4 regions of the Rhizobium sp. P1_E1 genome follow, and region 2 is predicted to be linked to each of the others. Evidence: predicted binding sites of a transcription regulator. Region 2 holds the regulator's gene; each other region holds the start of a gene.
The links. Region 2 encodes LexA, which represses DNA repair genes until DNA is damaged. Its sites were predicted from a motif close to TGTTCNNNNTGTGTTCNG; they were not measured.
Positions count from the first base shown of each region.

Region 1: AC1D1Z_RS08680 (ImuA family protein) is a predicted target of LexA. The motif match lies at 3,000-3,017, and genes of this name have one in related genera.
Region 3: AC1D1Z_RS06000 (PA0069 family radical SAM protein) is a predicted target of LexA. The motif match lies at 1,995-2,012, and genes of this name have one in related genera.
Region 4: dnaE (DNA polymerase III subunit alpha) is a predicted target of LexA. The motif match lies at 2,339-2,356, and genes of this name have one in related genera.

Region 1 covers NZ_JBFUAY010000015.1:44,394-49,206, reverse strand. The annotation lists gene AC1D1Z_RS08690 (error-prone DNA polymerase) at 1-583, opposite strand, end outside; gene AC1D1Z_RS08685 (Y-family DNA polymerase) at 580-2,025, opposite strand; gene AC1D1Z_RS08680 (ImuA family protein) at 2,036-2,980, opposite strand; gene AC1D1Z_RS08675 (metallopeptidase family protein) at 3,142-3,579, shown strand; gene AC1D1Z_RS08670 (DUF1737 domain-containing protein) at 3,682-3,888, opposite strand; gene AC1D1Z_RS08665 (HpcH/HpaI aldolase/citrate lyase family protein) at 3,888-4,808, opposite strand.
Region 2 covers NZ_JBFUAY010000013.1:27,303-32,115, forward strand. The annotation lists gene kdsA (3-deoxy-8-phosphooctulonate synthase) at 20-865, opposite strand; gene AC1D1Z_RS07770 (VOC family protein) at 862-1,758, opposite strand; gene lexA (transcriptional repressor LexA) at 1,957-2,676, shown strand; gene AC1D1Z_RS07780 (ComEC/Rec2 family competence protein) at 2,657-4,813, opposite strand, start outside.
Region 3 covers NZ_JBFUAY010000009.1:48,890-53,702, forward strand. The annotation lists gene AC1D1Z_RS05980 (4-(cytidine 5'-diphospho)-2-C-methyl-D-erythritol kinase) at 1-340, shown strand, start outside; gene moaB (molybdenum cofactor biosynthesis protein B) at 340-891, shown strand; gene AC1D1Z_RS05990 (hypothetical protein) at 926-1,240, opposite strand; gene AC1D1Z_RS05995 (glycosyltransferase family 2 protein) at 1,423-1,941, opposite strand; gene AC1D1Z_RS06000 (PA0069 family radical SAM protein) at 2,081-3,238, shown strand; gene AC1D1Z_RS06005 (ribonuclease HII) at 3,516-4,205, shown strand; gene AC1D1Z_RS06010 (F0F1 ATP synthase subunit B) at 4,298-4,789, opposite strand; gene AC1D1Z_RS06015 (F0F1 ATP synthase subunit B) at 4,793-4,813, opposite strand, start outside.
Region 4 covers NZ_JBFUAY010000012.1:37,209-42,021, reverse strand. The annotation lists gene AC1D1Z_RS07355 (lipoprotein-releasing ABC transporter permease subunit) at 1-816, shown strand, start outside; gene AC1D1Z_RS07350 (ABC transporter ATP-binding protein) at 831-1,514, shown strand; gene AC1D1Z_RS07345 (DUF5680 domain-containing protein) at 1,626-2,090, opposite strand; gene dnaE (DNA polymerase III subunit alpha) at 2,593-4,813, shown strand, end outside.

The DNA of each region.
Region 1 (4,813 bases), on a different contig from region 2:
CATCATAGGCTGGCGCCAGCGCCATATAAAAAGCCTTGCGGAAGCGCCTGCGAAACCGTTCCAGATAATCTTCCAGCGTCGGCTGACCCGCCTGACGATCGACAAGGGTGCGATCGGGAACGAGAGCAAGCATCATCTCATCCCCCCATTCCATGAGTTCCGCTTCCGTCAGAATGCAGCATCCCTTGACCGCTTCTTCTTTCAGGTTGCCGGCGCTCAGAAGACGGCAAAGGTTCGCCCAGCCCCGCCGGTTACGGGGATAGGCGAGAATATCAGGCGTTCCGTCGGAAAAAACGAGACGAGCGCCCGGCTGAATCCGGATGGGATCGAGGATCTCCTCCTCTTTTCCTTCCTTCTTCGCTTGGGCTATAATTTCATCCCTGTTCTTATATCTCTCCTCAAGCTGCTCCGCCTGCGCATGCGCCCTGACCACACCGGCAACCGAATTCCGGTCCGCAATGCCGAGACCGCCGAGCCGTAGACGAGCAGCCTGCACGACCATCTCCTCGGGGCCAGAGGCGCCTTCAAGAAACGAGAAGTTCGTCCTTGTGCCAATCTCGAAGAATGCGCGCGCGATTGTCATGCGAACACGCCATGCATGAACCAGCGAGGATCAAGCGCCTGACCATAAAAGCCCCGCCGATAGATCCAGAAGCGATGTCCGGTCTCATCCTCGATGCGAAAATAGTCACGCGCCTCGGCGTCATCCCCATCGATCCACCACTCCATCGCAATCCGTTCCGGCCCTTCGCTTCTTGCCACCTGATGCTGCATGCGCCGCCAGCGAAAGATCTGCGGCGGACCATCGGGCACTTCGGCAAGTATGGTCTCGACGGGCTCCGGCGTTGCAAAGAGCCGCAGCGGGCGCTCTTCGCGGAAAGGAAGCTGGATGTCCTGCGCTGCCTTCCGCCTGGGAAGGCTCTCCATCACAGGAACCGTGATGACGGCGCGTTCCGGAACATGGCTCTCGCGGAGCTGGAAGCTTTGCAGGCAATCCGCACCAAGTCGGGCCGAGACCCGGTCGACGAAGGCCGAAAGCGAGATCTCTCCCTGCCGGTCGCCCTCGAAATCACCCTGCGCCTCGTTGAAGGGATCGTGCCGCAACACATTCAACCGCAGGATCTCGAAACCATAGCCGGCATCGAGATCGTCATAGACCGCCTGCAATCGCTCGGAAAAAAGCCCGGCAATGAATTTTGGTTCGCGAAGCGGCTGCGAAGCACCGACGGAGATGCGAAAGACCCTGCCGTCGACGCGGAACAGGACCAGTTCGAACACCCGTCCGCCAGCCCCCCGCGCCTCCAGCGACGGCTGCAGCGATAAGGCGACCTGCCTGGTGACGGCAAGGATCTGCTCTTCCGTCCCGATGGGCTCGATCAGACGGCTTTCGGCCGAGAGGCTGGCAACAGGACGCCGGGGCGAGACCGGCTCCTCTTCACGTCCCAGCGCCTGGTCGAGACGCAGAAGCAGTTCCGGGCCGAACCGGCGGGTCAGCGGCGCGCGCGGTGCATCGATGACGTCGCCGATATATTTCAGACCGAGCTTGTTCAGGGCAGCGACGGTTTGTCCCTCCAGCCGCAGGGCTGCGACCGGCAAGGACATCAGCACATGTTCCGTCTCTTCGTCCTCGATCACGCCGCCCTGCCCGAAGCGGGACGCGGCCCAGGAAAGGCCGGGCGACGATGAGACTGCGCCTCGCGCATCGAACCCCATATGGAAAAGCCGCGACAGCACATCCCGAAGAAGCGCCTTTTCACCGCCGAAGAGATGGGCGCAGCCGCTAATGTCGAGAAACAGGCCGTCCTTGCCGTCGAACGCCACCAGCGGCGTATAACGGTCGCACCAGTCGGCAATTGCCTCCAGCAACCGGCGGTCGGCCGCCGGATCTTCTTCCGCGACCTCGAGCATGGGGTACATGGCGCGCGCTTCGGCAACGCCCAGCTCCTTCCTCAACCCCAGCCTCTCGGCCAACTCGTCCAGTGCCGTCAGCCGCATGGCATTGTTGAGCTTGCCGGAACAGACGATAGGCGGCGTCTCAGGACGCCCTTTCGAACGCCAGGAGAGCCCCCATCGCTTGCGGGCGATGCGGTCCGTTGGCAGATGCGGGAAGCTGAGCGCCAGAATGCGCTGACTGTTCGCCTGGAGGACGAACGAGGTTTGGTTCGGCGATAGGGAGAAATTCGCGTTCATGGGGGTTCCACTCCAGAAGAAAGGAGAGCGGGGCCGGATTGCGGCTCTTCTCCAGCGTGAGACGGAAAATGGGATTGCCGATGCTGCCGGAAAGTTTCGATCCATCCGGCAACGGCCGCAGACCGGACGGGACTGGTTCGACATGCAGACGGAAGGCCGCACTGCTTGCCTCCTCCGCCCCGGCCTGGCGGACAAGAAAAAGCGGACGGCGGGCAGCATGCGCCCTGAGACTGAGCCTGCGGCTTTCGGTCAGGCCGAAATGGGCGGGATTGCCTCGCACTTCGAAAATGACGGCCGAGAAGGCAGCGCTTTCCACCGCCACCTCCGCCAGCCAGAGCGCCTCGTCCAGCTTGCGCGGCGCCGCATGGAGAAACCGCTCCGGGCTCAGCCCGAAATCCCGAAGCCCGGGGGCATAGGGACGACCGGCCTCCAGCGTGCCGACGGCATCGCCGATCCAGAGCAACGGCAGAAGCCTGCCGGCATCCGCTTCCCGTTTTTGCAGTCGCGCGGCAACAGCCATCGCCAGCCCGCTTGCAGCACCTGCATCGCGAGACAGAGCCGAGCGGAATTCGGTGATCGCATCGAGCGGCAAGCCGCCTTCCAGCGCCCCGTCGAGAAACTCCACCCCAAACGGCAGGGGCGGCAGAATGCGCTCCTGGCGGGTCTTGCGTCCTTCCRCCAGGGCTTCCTGCTCCGCTGCGGCAAGCGCCGGCGCGGGCCTTCCCTCCAGTCGGGCAATGGTTTCGCGGAGCGCAAAAAGCCGCTCGCGCGCCAGGGCGTGCTGCGCCATGGCGTTCTCCGATCCGTCTTGTTCCTGTTATGTTCTTATAGATTCCAGAGAGCTAATGAAGAGTCAACGGGCATTTTCTATGAATTTATTCCTGCCTTTGATTCCGCACTCGAAAATCGGCGCTAAAGGTTCTATATGGGCCCGCAAAGGAAGGAATATTCATGGCCCGCATAGACCAGAGCGATGATTGGCGGGACCGCCATGCGCCGACGATCAGCACCTTCGAGTCGCTGGCCATGGAGGCCTATAGCCATCTGCCGGATGAATTCCGCCAGCTGACGACCAACCTCACGATCGAGATCGAAGATTTCCCCGATGACGACGTTTTCGAGGACATGGCGCTGGAAACCCCTTTCGATCTGCTCGGCCTTTTCGAGGGCAGGGGCATTTCCGAACGTTTCACGCTGGAAACCGGCGAGATGCCGAACCGCATCCGCCTCTACCGCCGCCCCATTCTCGATTACTGGGCTGAGAACGACGAGACGCTCGGCGATATCATCACCCACGTCCTGATCCACGAGATCGGCCACCATTTCGGGCTGAGCGACGATGACATGGAGCGGATCGAGGCAAGCGCCGAGGAAGCCGCCGAGCGCTAGAGCGCCGCGCGTCCAAAGGACGCGCTAAGGACGCTCCATCACTTTCAATCACGCATAATCCTCCGAAAATCGATTACGATTTTCGGGGTTATGCGCTGAGCCTCACTGCTCGGAGAGCTTCATCTCAGGATGGTAATCCTTGCCTTCGACATGCTTGACGACGGCCTGACCACACTGCATCGCGCCGGTTGCGGCATTGAAGGCATAGGTCGGCGAGCCCTCCAGCGACCAGCCCTTGTTGAGGGCGGCAGTGACCTTGTGGCAGAAGGAAGCATCGTCGGGACCGGTCAGGAAGCGGTAGAGTTTCATCACATCGTCTTTCGTGCTGCAGCCTGGCGGGCTGCGATCAGGCGGGCTTTATGGACCAGACTTTCCGCCTGGACAAGATGCAACCGCTCGACCATCCGCCCGCCTGCGTTGATGACGTTCAGCCCGTCGGAGGCGGGATCGGCAAAGGCCGCGATGATCGCCTCCGCTTCTGCAATCGCTGCCGGATCCGGGCCGAAATGATGGTTGGCGGGCTCGATCTGCGCCGGATGGATCAGCATCTTGCCGGCAAAGCCCATCGCCCGGCCCTGCAGACATTCGGCATCAAAACCCTGTTCGTCCCTGAAATCGTTGAAGACGCTGTCGATCGCATCGAGCCCGTAGGCGCTGACCGCAAGGACGACCTGCATCAGCCACGGCACGAGATAGTTCCGCCCCGGCTGTGGCAGCACGCCGGTTTCCTTGCGCAGGTCGTTGAGCCCGACGACGAGGCAATCGAGCCGCGAGCCCGGCGTGCGCCCGGCTTCGGCGATAACAGCCGCATTCAGGATGCCGCGCGGCGTCTCGATCATCGCCCAGATACGCAGATCTTCCGGTGCATCCGCCTCGGAGAGAAGGTCGCCGACCGCCATTATATCCTGCGGTTCGTCGACCTTCGGCAGCAGCACGGCGTCGGGATTGAGCGCGATTACCAGTTCCATGTCCGCCAGGCCGAAATTGGTCGACAGGTCATTGATGCGAATGATCCGTTCCTTGCCTTGGAGCGGCCGAGCCGAAAAGAAATTCCTCAGATTTTCCCGCGCTTCCGCCTTCCTTTCCGGCGCCACGGAATCCTCGAGATCGAAGATCACCGCATCGCAATCGACCGCATGGGTTTTTTCGAGGGCGCGGGGATTGATGGCAGGCACGCTCAGCACCGAACGGCGCAGGCGGGCGGAGCGGGTCGCGGGGTTTCGGCTCATGGCGA
Region 2 (4,813 bases):
CATGTCAGGCTGTTGAACGTCAAGCCTTGGCGACCGCATCGAAGGCAAGCAGCTTTTCAAGCAGCCGCGGCATGTCCTTGAGATAGACCATGTTCGGGCCGTCCGAAGGTGCATTGTCGGGGTCCTGGTGGGTTTCGACGAAGACACCGGCAACACCGGCAGCCACTGCTGCGCGCGCCAGTGTTTCCACGAATTCCCGCTGACCGCCGGAGGAATCGCCCTGCCCGCCCGGCTGCGCAACGGAATGGGTGGCATCGAAGATAACGGGTGCGCCCATCGCCGCCATGATCGGCAGCGAGCGCATGTCGGAAACCAGCGTATTATAGCCGAATGAGGCGCCACGCTCGCACAGCAGCACGTTCGGATTGCCGCTGGCGTTGAGCTTCTTCAGGACGTTCTTCATATCCCAGGGAGCGAGGAACTGGCCCTTCTTGACATTGACGACGCGGCCGGTCTTGGCGGCGGCGATGAGAAGGTCGGTCTGGCGGCAAAGGAAGGCCGGGATCTGCAGGACGTCGACGACCTTTGCCACCTCCGCGCATTGCTCGGCGGTATGAACGTCGGTCAGGACAGGAAAGCCGAATTCCTTCTTGAGGTCGGCAAAGACCTCCATGCCCTTTTCGATCCCGATGCCGCGTTCAGCCGAAAGAGAGGTGCGGTTCGCCTTGTCGAAGGAGCTCTTGTAAACGAGGCCGATGCCGAGCTTTGCGCAAAGCTCTTTCAGCGTACCGGCAACCATGAAGGCGTGGTCGCGGCTCTCCATCTGGCAGGGACCGGCAATCAGCGACAGGCGGCCGGTATTGGAAAAGGTCACCTGGCCTTGGCCTTCGCCGATCTTGACTTCGGAATTCGTCTCAGTGCTCATCGTGTCTCCTCGAAGGCGAAGAGCGTGCCCTGCCCGGGCGCGGGCTTCACCAGAATGCGATTGTTCTTGCGCGTGTATGTCACCCCGTTAGCAGCCAAATGCGCTTCTGTCACGGCAAGATCGGCGACAATGAAGAGGATTGCCCGGCCACGCAGGCCGCGATCGGCGGATGATCCGGCGATCTCGAAATAGGCTTCTAGCCCTTCCGGCGTCATCAGGCTGATTTTCGCGTTCGAAGCAGCAACATTGACGCCAAAACCGGTTTTCTCGACTGCCGCCTGCGCCACGGCAAGGCCGACGAAGGCCCCGAAAGCAGCAGCATCAGGCGCGCAGAGCGCGATCTCGGCAATGCCGGTGACGCCATTGGCATGCGTCTCCAGCGCGCCGCGGTCGGCCGGCAGCGGATTGACGCGTTCGACGCTGAAAAGGAAGAGATCGGGCGCTCGCAGGTCACCGGCAAAAGCCAGCTTGAAGCCGGCGATGCTCTCGGAACCGTCCGGCATCGTCATCGGCCGGGTGAACTGCAGCATCTCGCCGGCGCTCGATCCGTTGCCGACGAAGTTCTGATGATCGATGCCGGCATCCTTACTGCCGAAAGCAAGCCCCGAAAGCCCCTCCTCGCCGCAGCGGAAGCGGAAGGCCCGGTTGCGGGCGGTGAAGACATTGCCTTGCCGCGCTGAGGCCTCGCTCTCCTCGACACTCGCAATCCCGAGCGGCTCCAGATAGGTCTTGTCGGCAAAAAAGACGCAGGCGTTTTCCGTTCCGAAGGGATGGCGTGCATCGGCGGCAACGGTGAAGCCGAGCTTGCCAAGCCTCTCGCGCGCCAGATCGATATTGACGACGGGCAGCACCACATGATCCAGCGGATGCGGCTTGGCGGAACGCTCGTTCATGATATCCCTCCTGGAAACGGCAAGAGATGTGCGATGGCGCGCCCCTCAATGCAACAGATGTGTCCCAATCCGGCGAATGAAAATAAAAATCTCAACGAGTTGGCGCCAAGTTTTACGGAAATTTAGCTACTTGCGGAACACATATGGAACATATAGTGTCTGTTCTGGATTTGTTTCAATCACGAGGTCACAACGTCGATGCTCACGCGCAAACAACAGGAGCTTCTCCTTTTCATTCATGAGCGCATGAAGGAATCCGGCGTTCCGCCATCTTTCGACGAAATGAAGGATGCCCTGGACCTCGCTTCCAAGTCCGGGATTCACCGGCTGATTACGGCGCTCGAGGAACGTGGCTTCATTCGCCGCCTACCGAACCGCGCCCGTGCGCTCGAGGTTATCAAGCTTCCGGAGGCCTACAGCCCCAGCATTCAGCCCCGGCGGGGCTTTTCGCCCAGCGTCATCGAGGGCAGCCTTGGCAAGCCGCAGCCGGTCGCCACTCCTGCTCCCGCAAAACCCGTCGCCGACAACGGCAACTCGGTCTCCGTGCCGGTCATGGGCCGTATCGCCGCCGGTGTTCCGATCTCGGCGATCCAGAACAACACCCACGACATCGTCGTTCCGGCCGACATGCTCGGTTCCGGTGAACATTATGCGCTCGAGGTCAAGGGCGATTCGATGATCGACGCCGGCATCTTCGACGGCGACACCGTGATTATTCGCAACGGCAGCACAGCAAGTCCTGGTGACATCGTCGTTGCTCTCGTCGACGACGAAGAAGCGACACTCAAACGCTTCCGCCGCAAAGGCGCCTCGATCGCGCTGGAGGCGGCCAACCCGGCTTACGAGACCCGGATTTTCGGGCCGGACCGCGTCAAGGTTCAGGGCAAGCTCGTCGGCCTCATTCGCCGCTATCACTGACATCAGGCAGTCTGGATTCGGCAAAACTGTTGCTGCGCCAGTCATAGGCGCGATGCCGCATCCATGGCCGCGACAATGCATCGAATGCGGTTGCGACCTCCAGGCCGGCGTCGGCGAAGCGCAACTCGACGGAACCGGTCCTGCGCAGCGTTTCGCCGGTGAAGAGCGTCGCCCCTGAGCGGCAGTTGTTGAAGCGCAGGCGGACCGACGTCACGACGATATCGGCCGCGTCGCATGCCGGACCGAGATAGGCGGCATTGTCGATGACAGCAACCACGTGACCATTGCCAAGCCTTGATGTGCACCAGGCCTTCTTGACGCAGGAAAAGCGGTTTGCTTCACCGGCCGCTGCAGCCGCCCGCATCGCCGACCTTGCTTCGTTCTGCTGATCGCGGGAAAGCCTGACACGGCGGTCTTCTCCCTCCGGCGGAATAACAGGACCATCCAGCATCTTCGGCGGGTGATGCGTCGGCAGGACCAGCGCTCTCTGCCACTGGTCGAAGATGAAATCCGGCGGTCTTTCACGGTTGGAAGCCATGGCCCCCGCCTCGACGATTGCGACGAGACCACCATCCTCCGAAATCGCCAGATCCGGCGGCCGGGGAACCGGCAGAAGCAAGAGGACGAGCGTCGAGACCGCGATGATCGATGTGCCGATATGGCGCAGCCGGGTGCGGAGCAGCGTCAGCAGCAGAAAGCCTGCGACGGCTATCGCGAAATACCAAGCGGGCAAGCGGCCGATGCCGATGTCGCCACCCCAGCCGGACACCGTCTTTGCGATCGCGATCACCAGATCGAGGCCGAATCCGACGACCTTCCAAGGCAAAACGTCCAGACCGAAAGGCATGAGCAGCATCGCCAGCAACCCGGCCGGCATGATGATGAAGGAGATGATCGGCATCGTCGCGAGGTTTGCCGGCAGGCCATAGGCAGTCAGGCGATGAAAATGCTCGATCGAAAACAGCGCGGTGGAAAAGCCGCCGATCAGCGAGGTCAGGAAGACGCCGCCGAAGAAACCCGCAACCGTAACGACGGGCCGAAACACCGGCAGCTTCAGGAAAGCGTTTTCGCGGACGCGCCGGTCCTTCCACAGCTGGTAGCCAGATACCAACGCCAATGTCGCGGCAAAGGACATCTGGAAGCTCGGACCCAAGACCTCGGACGGTGAAATGGCGAGAATGACGAGCGCCGAGAGAGCGACATTGCGCAGGCTGATCGACGGCCGGTCGAAGAAGACGGCAATCAACATGATCGCCATCATGATGAAGGCGCGTTCGGCCGAGACGGCAAAGCCGGAGATCAGGAAATAGGCCGTGACGGCGATGAGCGCGCCGGCAGCGGCGATCTTCTTGGTCGGATAGGCTTGGGCGACACCGGGAAAGAGGCTGAGCAGCATGCGGAAACCGACGAAGAAGATGCCGGCTGACAGCGCCATATTGAGGCCGGAGATAGCGATGATATGAGCCAGACCGGACTGGCGCAGCGCCTCCGTCGTCTCATTCGAGATGGCGCGCCGCTCGTCCGTCACCAGAGCAGCGGCAAAAGCGCCGGTGTCGCCGGGCAGGATCGACCTTATGCGGTCGCCGATACCGCTGCGCAGCCGGTAGAGACCTTCGAGCAGCGCTTCCGTCGTCGATCTGGCCGCTTGCGGACCTGCCTGCAAATCGACCTTTGTCGGCGCACCGTAGAAGAAGCCGTTGGCGCCGATGCCATCGAAATAGGCACCGAAGGAGAAGTCGTTGAGCTCAGGAAGCGCTGGACCTGCTGGCGGCGTCAGCCGTGCTCTGCCGGTTATGATATCACCGATCTCGAAAGGCGCGTCCGCGCCGCGGGCGATCGCGGTTATGCGCCCCGGCGGCCGCTTCACCTCCGGCGCCTCTGTGTCGGTGACGGCAAGAATATAGCGCCACCGCCCGCGACCATCGCCTTCGCGCCGCTCGACACGGCCGGTCACCGTCGTCGTCACTGATGAATCGAGGATCACGGTCGAAGCCCGTCGGCTCTCGAGCTGCGCCGAGACCACGCCGCAGGCGACAAGTGCAAGCGCCAGCAGCGTTGCCCGCAAAGCCGCCCGGCTGCGGCTGGCGATGAGAACCGCGACGGTCAGCACCAACAGGCAGAGCAGCGATGCAATGAG
Region 3 (4,813 bases), on a different contig from region 2:
CGTCTCGACGCCCGAGGTTTTCCGCCGGCTGGCGACAAAGAACAATCCGGCCCTGGGCCTGCCACCGAGCCGGCCTCAGGCTGCCGACTGGCTCGCGGCGATTGCCGCTGCCCGCAACGACCTGGAGCCGCCGGCGCGCGAACTCGTGCCGGAGATTGCGGCGATCTCGGCGATGCTGCAGGCTCACGGCGCGCTTTTGACCCGCATGTCCGGTTCCGGCGCCACCTGTTTCGGCATCTTTGCGACCATGGCTGCTGCCGAAGATGCGGCGGCAGCTCTTCACGACGAGCGGCCTGACTGGTATTTCCAGGCGACGGAAACGGTTTCGGGAGGCGCATGATGGCAGGTCTGGACGAAAAGCGGCCCTTCATCGCGGTCGGCATTGCGGTTCTGACGATCTCGGATACCCGCACGCCGGAGACAGACAAGTCAGGCGACACGCTGGCGGCGCGGATTACAGAGGCGGGCCATAGGTTGGTCGACCGGGGGATCGTGCCTGATGATCGCGCGGAGATTGCCGCGCGGGTGAAGGCCTGGACTGACAGAGAAGACATAGACGTGGTCATCACCACCGGCGGCACCGGCTTTACCGGCCGCGACGTGACACCCGAGGCGCTGGAGCCTTTGTTTGAAAAGCGGATGGACGGTTTTTCCGCCATCTTCCACCGGATCTCCTACGAGAAGATCGGCACGGCGACGATCCAGTCGCGCGCCACGGCAGGTGTTGCCAACTCCACGTTCATCTTCGTGCTGCCGGGCTCGCCCGGTGCCTGCCGGGATGCCTGGGACGGCATTCTGAAAGGACAGCTCGACTACCGCAGCGCGCCGTGCAATTTCGTCGAGATCATGCCGCGTCTGGACGAACACCTGAAACGCGGCGCGACGAAGTAGGGCATGGTTGCCCCTGGCGAACCAGGGGCATTCACTATGTGGCCAGGCCCGGCAAGACGGGCATGGTGTCCCAGCTATCACCCGACAGCAGAACGCAGCTTATGCCGTGAACATCCGTGACGATGAGGGTCCAGGTGCCGCTTTCGGCGGCATAGACCTCAAGAATGGCGTTCTCGTTGATCAGTCCGACTGCCGTGAGCTTTTCGGCGAAGTTTTTGTCCAGGAAATTGACGATTTCGGGTCGGCCTGCGCAACTGCGCATCATCTGCGATGCTGCCGAATGCGGATGCGCGATCACCAATGTCGGCAATATGACGGCTATGAGGCCGTAGATCATACTGCGTACCATGACGCACCTCCTTTCGCCGGAAACCCGGCAGAAGAGGAGATTTTCGCTGACCTGTTCTGCCGATCACCGGCATTCCATGGCCATTCCGTTGCGAAGCGAGGCGCTTCGACGGCGCCATGTTCGAATTATAGCGCGAAATCCTATTGGGCGCCATCTTTTGCTCATGGAGAGGTTTGCGGCACTTACCGTGCAGCGCGGGCAACCCAGGACGGAATCAGTTCGCTCGCGAGTTTGCGCGGCTTCTGGCCCTTGACGAATTCGGTAAGCCGCATCCCGCTTTTGGCGATGGCGAGCGCCTGCTTCTTCGGCAGGAGAAAGCCGAGTTCCAGCGGCGGCACGGCACGGCCGACACGCTGGAAGAACGGGCGCCTGTAACCACGCGAGGCGGTGAAGCGCGCCGGCAGCTTGTTCAATGCGACATATTCGGCGATCTCATCGATCCAGCCGGCCTGAGGTCTCGCGCCTGGCTCGACGAAGAGCAGCCATTCGCCGCGGGCGGAGCGGACGATGTCCTTGATATCCCATTGCGAATGGAAGCGGCAACCGGCGGCGTCGGCCACCCGCGAGGTGCCGTCGCGCGAGCCGTGATCGAGCACGACCACATCGCTCACCAGCCCCTCCACCGCGCCTGCCACCAATACCGATAAGGTCTGCGCCAGCTCAGATTCCTGATCCTGACATTCGAGAACAACCGTCAACATTGACCATTTATAATGCGCCGCACAAATTTTTGCCAGCACCGTTTTCCTCATTTTGTTCTTGCATTGTTCTTGTTTTACAGATAGGAATTTAATCAGCAGAACGGGCGGAGGCGATGGCTTTCCGCCACGGGAGAATCCGATGAGAGAGCAGTCCCTGGCAGGGCAGGCCGCATTCGCGCCTGCCAATACGGCAGATATTGCCGATGCGATGATCGTTTCCTCCGGTCTGAGAGTCGAGGTCGATCGGCGGCGTGGACGTGGGGCGGGGCTGAACCCGACAGGTCGGTTCGAGGCGCTGCAGCGGGAGACCGTCGACGATGGCTGGCAGACGTGGGAAGAGCTGCCGCCCTTCAAGACAGAAGTGCAGGTCGAGAAGCCGCGCACGGCAATCACCKGCAACGAATCGCCGGACATTCCCTTCGACCGCTCGATCAATCCCTATCGCGGCTGCGAGCACGGCTGCATCTATTGTTTCGCCCGGCCGACACACGCCTATATGGGGCTTTCTGCAGGGCTCGATTTCGAGACGAAGCTCTTTGCCAAGCCCGATGCGGCAAAACTCCTGGAGCGGGAACTCGCCAAGCCCGGCTACAAGGTGCGAGTGATCGCGATCGGCACCAATACCGATCCCTATCAGCCGATCGAGAAGGAATGGCGGATCATGCGCGGTATTCTCGAGGTGTTGAACAAGGCGAACCATCCGGTATCGATCGTCACCAAGTCGGCGATGATCCTGCGTGATCTCGACATTCTGCAGGAGATGGCAGCTAAGAACCTGGTGCGCGTCGGCATCTCGGTGACCACGCTGGATCGCAAGCTTGCCCGGACGATGGAGCCGCGTGCCGCCACGCCGCCGCGGCGGCTGGAGACGATCCGCACCCTTGCCGAAGCAGGCGTGCAGACGGCTGTCATGGCCGCCCCGCTCATCCCGGCGCTGAACGACCACGAACTTGAGCGCATCCTCGAATCGGCAAAGGCTGCCGGCGCCGCAGAGGCGAGCTATGTCATCCTCAGGCTGCCGCTCGAGGTCAGCCCGCTGTTTCGCGACTGGTTGCTGCAGCATTACCCTGATCGTTACCGGCATGTGATGTCGCTGGTGCGCTCGATGCGCGGCGGCAAGGATTATGATGCCGAATTCGGCAAGCGCATGAAGGGCGCCGGCCCCTATGCCTGGCAGATCGCCCGGCGTTTTGAAATGGCAGCCCGACGTTTCGGCCTGACACGCCGCAGCGTGCCGCTGCGCGACGATCTGTTCGTGCCGCCCGATGGCAGCGGCGTGCAACTGTCGCTGCTCTAACCTTTTGTTTTTACGCAATTCCGGACGGAAAACCGCGCGGCACTTTTCCTGGAATTGCCTCTAACCTTTTACGCAATTCCGGACGGAAAACCGCGCGGCACTTTTCCTGGAATTGCTTCGAGCTTGCGCATCGGCTCTCGAGAAAACCGCCTGTTTTCGAGCCCGAGCGCAATTCCCGCGGATGGCCCTGACCGCCACCATCCGCCGGAGCGTCCCCGGCCGCCGCCCTGATCCGGGGACTTGCGGGCAATCGGGTTGGCGTGCGAGGTTCAGCCGCATGAAACCTCGCACGTCACCCGATTCTCCCCTGCTTTTCGACACGGTTCCGCTCGTGCCGGATTTCCGGCTGGAACTCAAAGCCCGCAAGGCCGGCCACTGGCCGGTTGCCGGTGCCGACGAGGCAGGCCGCGGGCCGCTGGCGGGACCGGTCGTTGCTGCTGCGGTCATCCTTGATCCCCGGCGCATCCCTGAGGGTCTGAACGATTCCAAGCAGCTTTCGGCGCAACGGCGCGAGGAACTGTTCGTACAGATCCTGGCGACGGCGACCGTCTCCATCGCCTCCTCCAGCTCGACGCGCATCGACGAGACGGATATCCGCAAGGCAAGCCTCGACGCCATGCGCCGGGCCATCTGCAGCCTCGCCATTCCGGCAAGCTACGTGCTGACCGACGGGCTGGATGTGCCGCCCGGCCTTGATTGCCCCGGGCAGGCCGTGGTCAAGGGTGATGCCCGCTCGGTCTCGATCGCCGCCGCCTCGATCGTCGCCAAGGTGACGCGCGACCGGATGATGGCACGAGCGCATAATGTATTTCCGGATTACGGTTTTGCCGCGCATGTTGGCTACGGCACGGCGCAGCACCGCGCCGGCATCGAGAGGCACGGCCCCTGTTCCCTGCACCGGATGAGCTTCAGGCCGTTGCGAAAGGTCGAGGACGGTCCTGAGACGGACGAGCTGCTTTCCGAATAGGCCATTCAAAAAAAGCCAAGCAGAGGAAAAAACCGCTCAAACGAAAAGGCCGGGACATGCCCGGCCTTTCCTCTCAATCTTTTTCGAAGCGCTCAGTTGAGCCGCGTCTTGACCTGGCCGACGGCATTGCCGAAGAGCTCGGACTGAACCTTGGCATCGGCCTGCTTGGCAAGCACGGTTTCTGCGGCGGCGATCGCCAGATCGACAGCAGCGGAACGTACCGCCTTCATCGCTTCGGCCTCGGCCTGCTTGATCTTCTGCTCGGAGAGCGCCGTGCGATTGGTGACGAATTCTTCCGTCTTCTTCTTCGCTTCAGCAGTCAGCATTTGGGCTTCGCGCTCGGCGGCGGCAACGATATGGGCCGCCTCGGCTTCCGCTTCCTTGCGCTTGCGCTGGTATTCGGCGAGCAGGTGCTGGGCCTCTTCGCGCAGACGCTTGGCTTCGGCCAATTCGTTGCGGATCTGGTCGGCGCGGTCGTCGAGCGACCGTGCCATCATACCCGGAACCTTCAGGTAAACGACCAGCGCCAGGAAGAGGACGAGGCCGACAAAGGCGAAGAAAGTCGCGTCAAAGGCAAATTCCATCGATCAAGCCTCCTTCTTGGCAGC
Region 4 (4,813 bases), on a different contig from region 2:
GGCGAAGGCGTGCTGATCGGCACCCGCATGGCCGACCAGCTCGGTCTGCGCGTCGGCGACCTCATCACGCTGACCTCGCCGGAAGGCGACATCACGCCGATGGGCGTCAATCCGCGCATCAAGTCCTACAAGATCTCCGGGCTCTTCGAGATCGGCATGTCGGAATATGACTCCTCGATCATCTTCATGCCGCTCGAGGAAGCGCAGCTCTTTTTCAATGCAGAGGGACTGGTGCAGTCGATCGAGCTCTTCGTCGACAACCCCGACGATATCGACAATCTAAGGCCCAAGGTGGAGGAGGCAGCCGGCCGCCAGATCGCCATCACCGACTGGCGCCAGCGCAACCAGACCTTCTTCTCGGCGCTGCAGGTCGAGCGCAACGTCATGTTCATGATCCTGACGCTGATCGTGCTCGTGGCGGCGCTGAACATCATCTCCGGCCTCATCATGCTGGTGAAGGACAAGGGCAGCGATATCGCCATCCTGCGCACCATGGGCGCCAGCGCCGGTGCGATCATGCGCATCTTCTTCATGACTGGGGCGGCGATCGGCATCGTCGGTACCATTGCCGGCGTTCTGCTCGGCGTCCTCGTCTGCGTCAACATCGAATCCATCCGCCAGTTCTTCTCCTGGATCTCAGGCACCGTGCTCTTCAATCCGCAGGTCTATTTCCTCAGCCAGCTGCCGGCCGAGATGGATCTCAGCGAAACGATCTCGATCGTCGTCATGGCGCTGACGCTCTCCTTCATCGCGACCATTTTCCCGGCCTGGCGTGCCTCCAGGCTCGATCCGGTGCAGGCCCTGCGCTACGAATAAGGAATGCCGCCTTCATGAATCGCAACGTCGTTCTCAAGCTTACCGGCGTCGAGCGCCAATACGGGCAGGGCCATACGCTGCTCCCGATCCTGAAGGGCGCGGATTTTTCGATGTCGAAGGGCGAGATCGTCGCTCTTGTCGCGCCCTCCGGCACCGGCAAATCGACGCTGCTGCATATCGCCGGCCTGCTGGAGCATCCGGACGGCGGTGAAGTCAACATCAACGGCCATGCCTGTGACGGCCTTAGCGACGAGAAACGCACCGCGATCCGCCGCAGCGAAATCGGCTTCGTCTACCAGTTCCACCACCTGCTGCCGGAATTCTCGGCGCTCGAAAATATCATGATGCCGCAACTGATCGCCGGGCTGTCCTGGAAGGAAGCCGGAGAGCGGGCAGGCCAGCTTCTCGATTATATGCGCATCGGCCATCGTGGCTCGCATCGCCCGGGCGAGCTTTCCGGCGGCGAGCAGCAGCGCGTTGCGATTGCCCGTGCCGTCGCCAATGCGCCGACTCTTCTTCTTGCCGACGAGCCGACCGGCAATCTCGATCCCGAAACGGCAAGCTACGTCTTCGATGCGCTGGAAGCTTTGGTGCGCCAGTCCGGCCTTGCTGCCCTCATCGCCACCCATAATCACGAGCTCGCCCGCCGCATGGATCGCCGCGTGACGATCTCCGACGGCAAGATCGTCGATTTCTGATGCATGTCGCCCAAAAGCCTGCAGTGGTTTTGGGATAACGACATGCATAAATCAGAGACTTAATGTGCATCGCATGAATCCAGATTGACGCGATGCGCTTTAAGGCTGTGATCAGGGCACGATCAGCCCGCCGCGATAATCAAGCGCATAGGCCTTCTGGCCGCCGACCATGATGCATTCGTGGCCGCTGAACCGCTCGCAGCCGCCTTCGTTGCGATCGAGATAGCGGCCGAACGGATGGTCGAATTCCATTCCGCCAAGAAATCGGCCCTCTCGATACATCGCCGAAAGTGCAGCCTTGATCACCGTCCCGGCTACTGTGCCGTCGATGAGCTTCGGCGCGATGACGCAGCCGAAATAATTCATCGCCCAGATGGGCTCGTCGGCAAGCCACACCACCTCCTGTCCGGCGAAATCGGTGCCGCCGAAATAGCTGTCGAGATAGCGCCAGTCGCCGCGTTCGTAACCGATATCGTGGGAGCTCGGCCGGCAGGGTACGCGCGCCACGCCGCCGCCGACATAGGTCGCAGCCTTCGCCTCCACGACGAATTCGTTCAGCATCGGATTATCAAACATCTCGTTCTCCTCGCAGTCCGATGCTGGCAAATATGCTGCGATGTGTAAAGAACAAAAGAGAAACGAAGGCTTGAAATAAACGGGGTCGTCTCGATGAGGCTGGCCACCTAGGCGCCATGACCGATCTGTGGCAGGCCAGAAGGGACAGCTGCCGCCCATATCATCAGGTACGGGCTCCCAGCGATTCGAAGGTGCGCATCCCGGCATTTTTCAAACACAAGAAAGAAGGAAAAGATTCCTGTTGACAACAGAACATACATGGAACAAAATGACAACATAACGAGTAAAGGAGAGCCCGATGACTGACATGATCCGTGATATCGCAGCATTCACCTCCATCGCAATGTTCGTTGCCAGCTTCTCGCTCATCGTCATGGCGCTCTAAAGTTTTCAGGGGACCGCATGGTCATCATGCGGTCCGGATGCGGGACTTCTTCTGGACATCATCGCCCTCTATGCCGACAATGCGTCCGATTCATTCGGGTGATTGGGAAGGCATGTCATGGCGGATACGGCAAAGGGTTCAACGGGTGAGGCGACCGGCGGCACGCCGGGCTTCATCCACCTGAGGGTCCATTCCGCCTATTCGCTCCTCGAGGGCGCACTGCCGCTGAAGAAGATTCTCTACAAGGCGACCGGCGACAGCCAGCCGGCAATTGCGATTACCGACACCAACAATCTGTTCGTCGCCCTCGAATTCTCCCAGAAGGCGATGGAGGATGGCCTGCAGCCGATCATCGGCTGCCAGGTCTCGATCGACATGGAAGACGGGTTGGAAACGGAAAAGCGCGGCGGCCAGCAGGCCCTGGTCAAGCTGCCGGCGATCGTTCTTCTCGCTGCGACGGATGCCGGTTACGAAAGGCTGGTCGATCTCGTCAGCCGCGCCTATCTCGGCGGCGAGAGCAATCAGGCCGTTCATATCAGTGCCTCCTGGCTGGAGGAGGCAGGCACGGAAGGGCTGATCGCATTGACCGGCGCCCTGACCGGGCCGGTCGACGTGGCGATCAAGGAAGGCCATCCCGCTCAGGCGGAAGCCCGGCTGCTGACGCTGAAGCGTCTCTTCGGCGACAGGCTCTATGTCGAGCTGCAGCGGCACGGCACTTACGACAAGCGGCACGAGCAGAAGATTGTCGGGCTCGCCTATGCCCACGACCTGCCGCTGGTTGCGACCAACGAGGCGTTCTTTCCGACACGCGACGACTACGACGCCCATGATGCGCTGATGGCGGTCGCGCACAACGCCATCGTCTCCGACGACAGCCGCTTCCGGCTGACGCCGGATCATTATCTGAAGAGCCGGGCCGAGATGGCCAAGCTCTTCGCCGACCTGCCGGAAGCGCTGGAAAATACGATCGAGATCGCGAGGCGCTGCTCCTTCGTGCTGAAGACGCGAAAGCCGATCCTGCCGCGCTTCACCGGTGCGACCGACGATGCCGAGGAGGCCGAGCGCGCCGAGGCGAGCGAGTTGCGCCGCCAGGCGGTCGAAGGGCTGGACATGCGGCTTTCGACGCTCGGCATGTCGCCGGGTTACGAGGAGAAGGATTATCGCGAGCGGCTGGAATTCGAGCTCAGCGTCATCGAGCGCATGCGTTTCCCCGGTTACTTTCTGATCGTTGCCGACTTCATCAAATGGGCCAAGCAGCATGACATTCCGGTCGGTCCCGGCCGCGGGTCGGGCGCCGGTTCGCTGGTCGCCTATGCATTGACGATCACCGACGTCGACCCGCTGCGTTTTTCGCTGCTGTTCGAGCGCTTCCTCAATCCGGAACGTGTCTCGATGCCCGATTTCGACATCGACTTCTGCCAGGATCGCCGCGAAGAGGTGATCCGCTACGTCCAGGCCAAGTATGGCCGCGAGCAGGTGGCGCAGATCATCACCTTCGGTTCGCTGCAGGCGCGCGCCGCCCTTCGCGACGTCGGCCGCGTGTTGGAAATGCCCTATGGCCAGGTCGACAAGATCTGCAAACTGGTGCCGAACAATCCCGCCAATCCGACGCCGCTGTCCAAGGCGATCGAGGAGGAGCCGAAGCTGCAGGAGGAGGCGGCGAAAGAACCTGTTGTCGCGCGGCTGCTCGACATCGCCCAGAAGATCGAGGGGCTTTATCGCCATGCCTCGACACATGCCGCCGGCATCGTCATCGGCGACCGGCCGCTTTCCAAGCTGGTGCCGATGTATCGCGATCCGCGCTCGGACATGCCGGTCACCCAGTTCAACATGAAATGGGTGGAGCAGGCGGGCCTCGTCAAGTTCGACTTCCTCGGCTTGAAGACGCTGACCGTACTGAAGGTCGCGGTCGATTTCGTCGCCAAGCTCGGGGTCAAGGTCGATCTCGCAGCCATTCCTCTAGACGACAAGAAGACCTACGAGATGCTGTCGCGCGGCGAGACGGTCGGCGTGTTCCAGGTGGAAAGTGCCGGCATGCGCAAGGCGCTGATCGGCATGAAGCCGGACTGCATCGAGGACATCATCGCGCTGGTGGCGCTCTATCGTCCCGGCCCGATGGAGAACATCCCAACCTACAATGCCCGCAAGCACGGCGACGAAGAGCTGGAATCGATCCATCCGATGATCGACCACCTGCTCAAGGAAACCCAGGGCGTCATCGTCTATCAGGAACAGGTGATGCAGATCGCCCAGGTGCTGTCCGGCTATTCGCTGGGCGAAGCCGACCTTCTGCGTCGCGCCATGGGTAAGAAGATCAAGGCCGAGATGGACCAGCAGC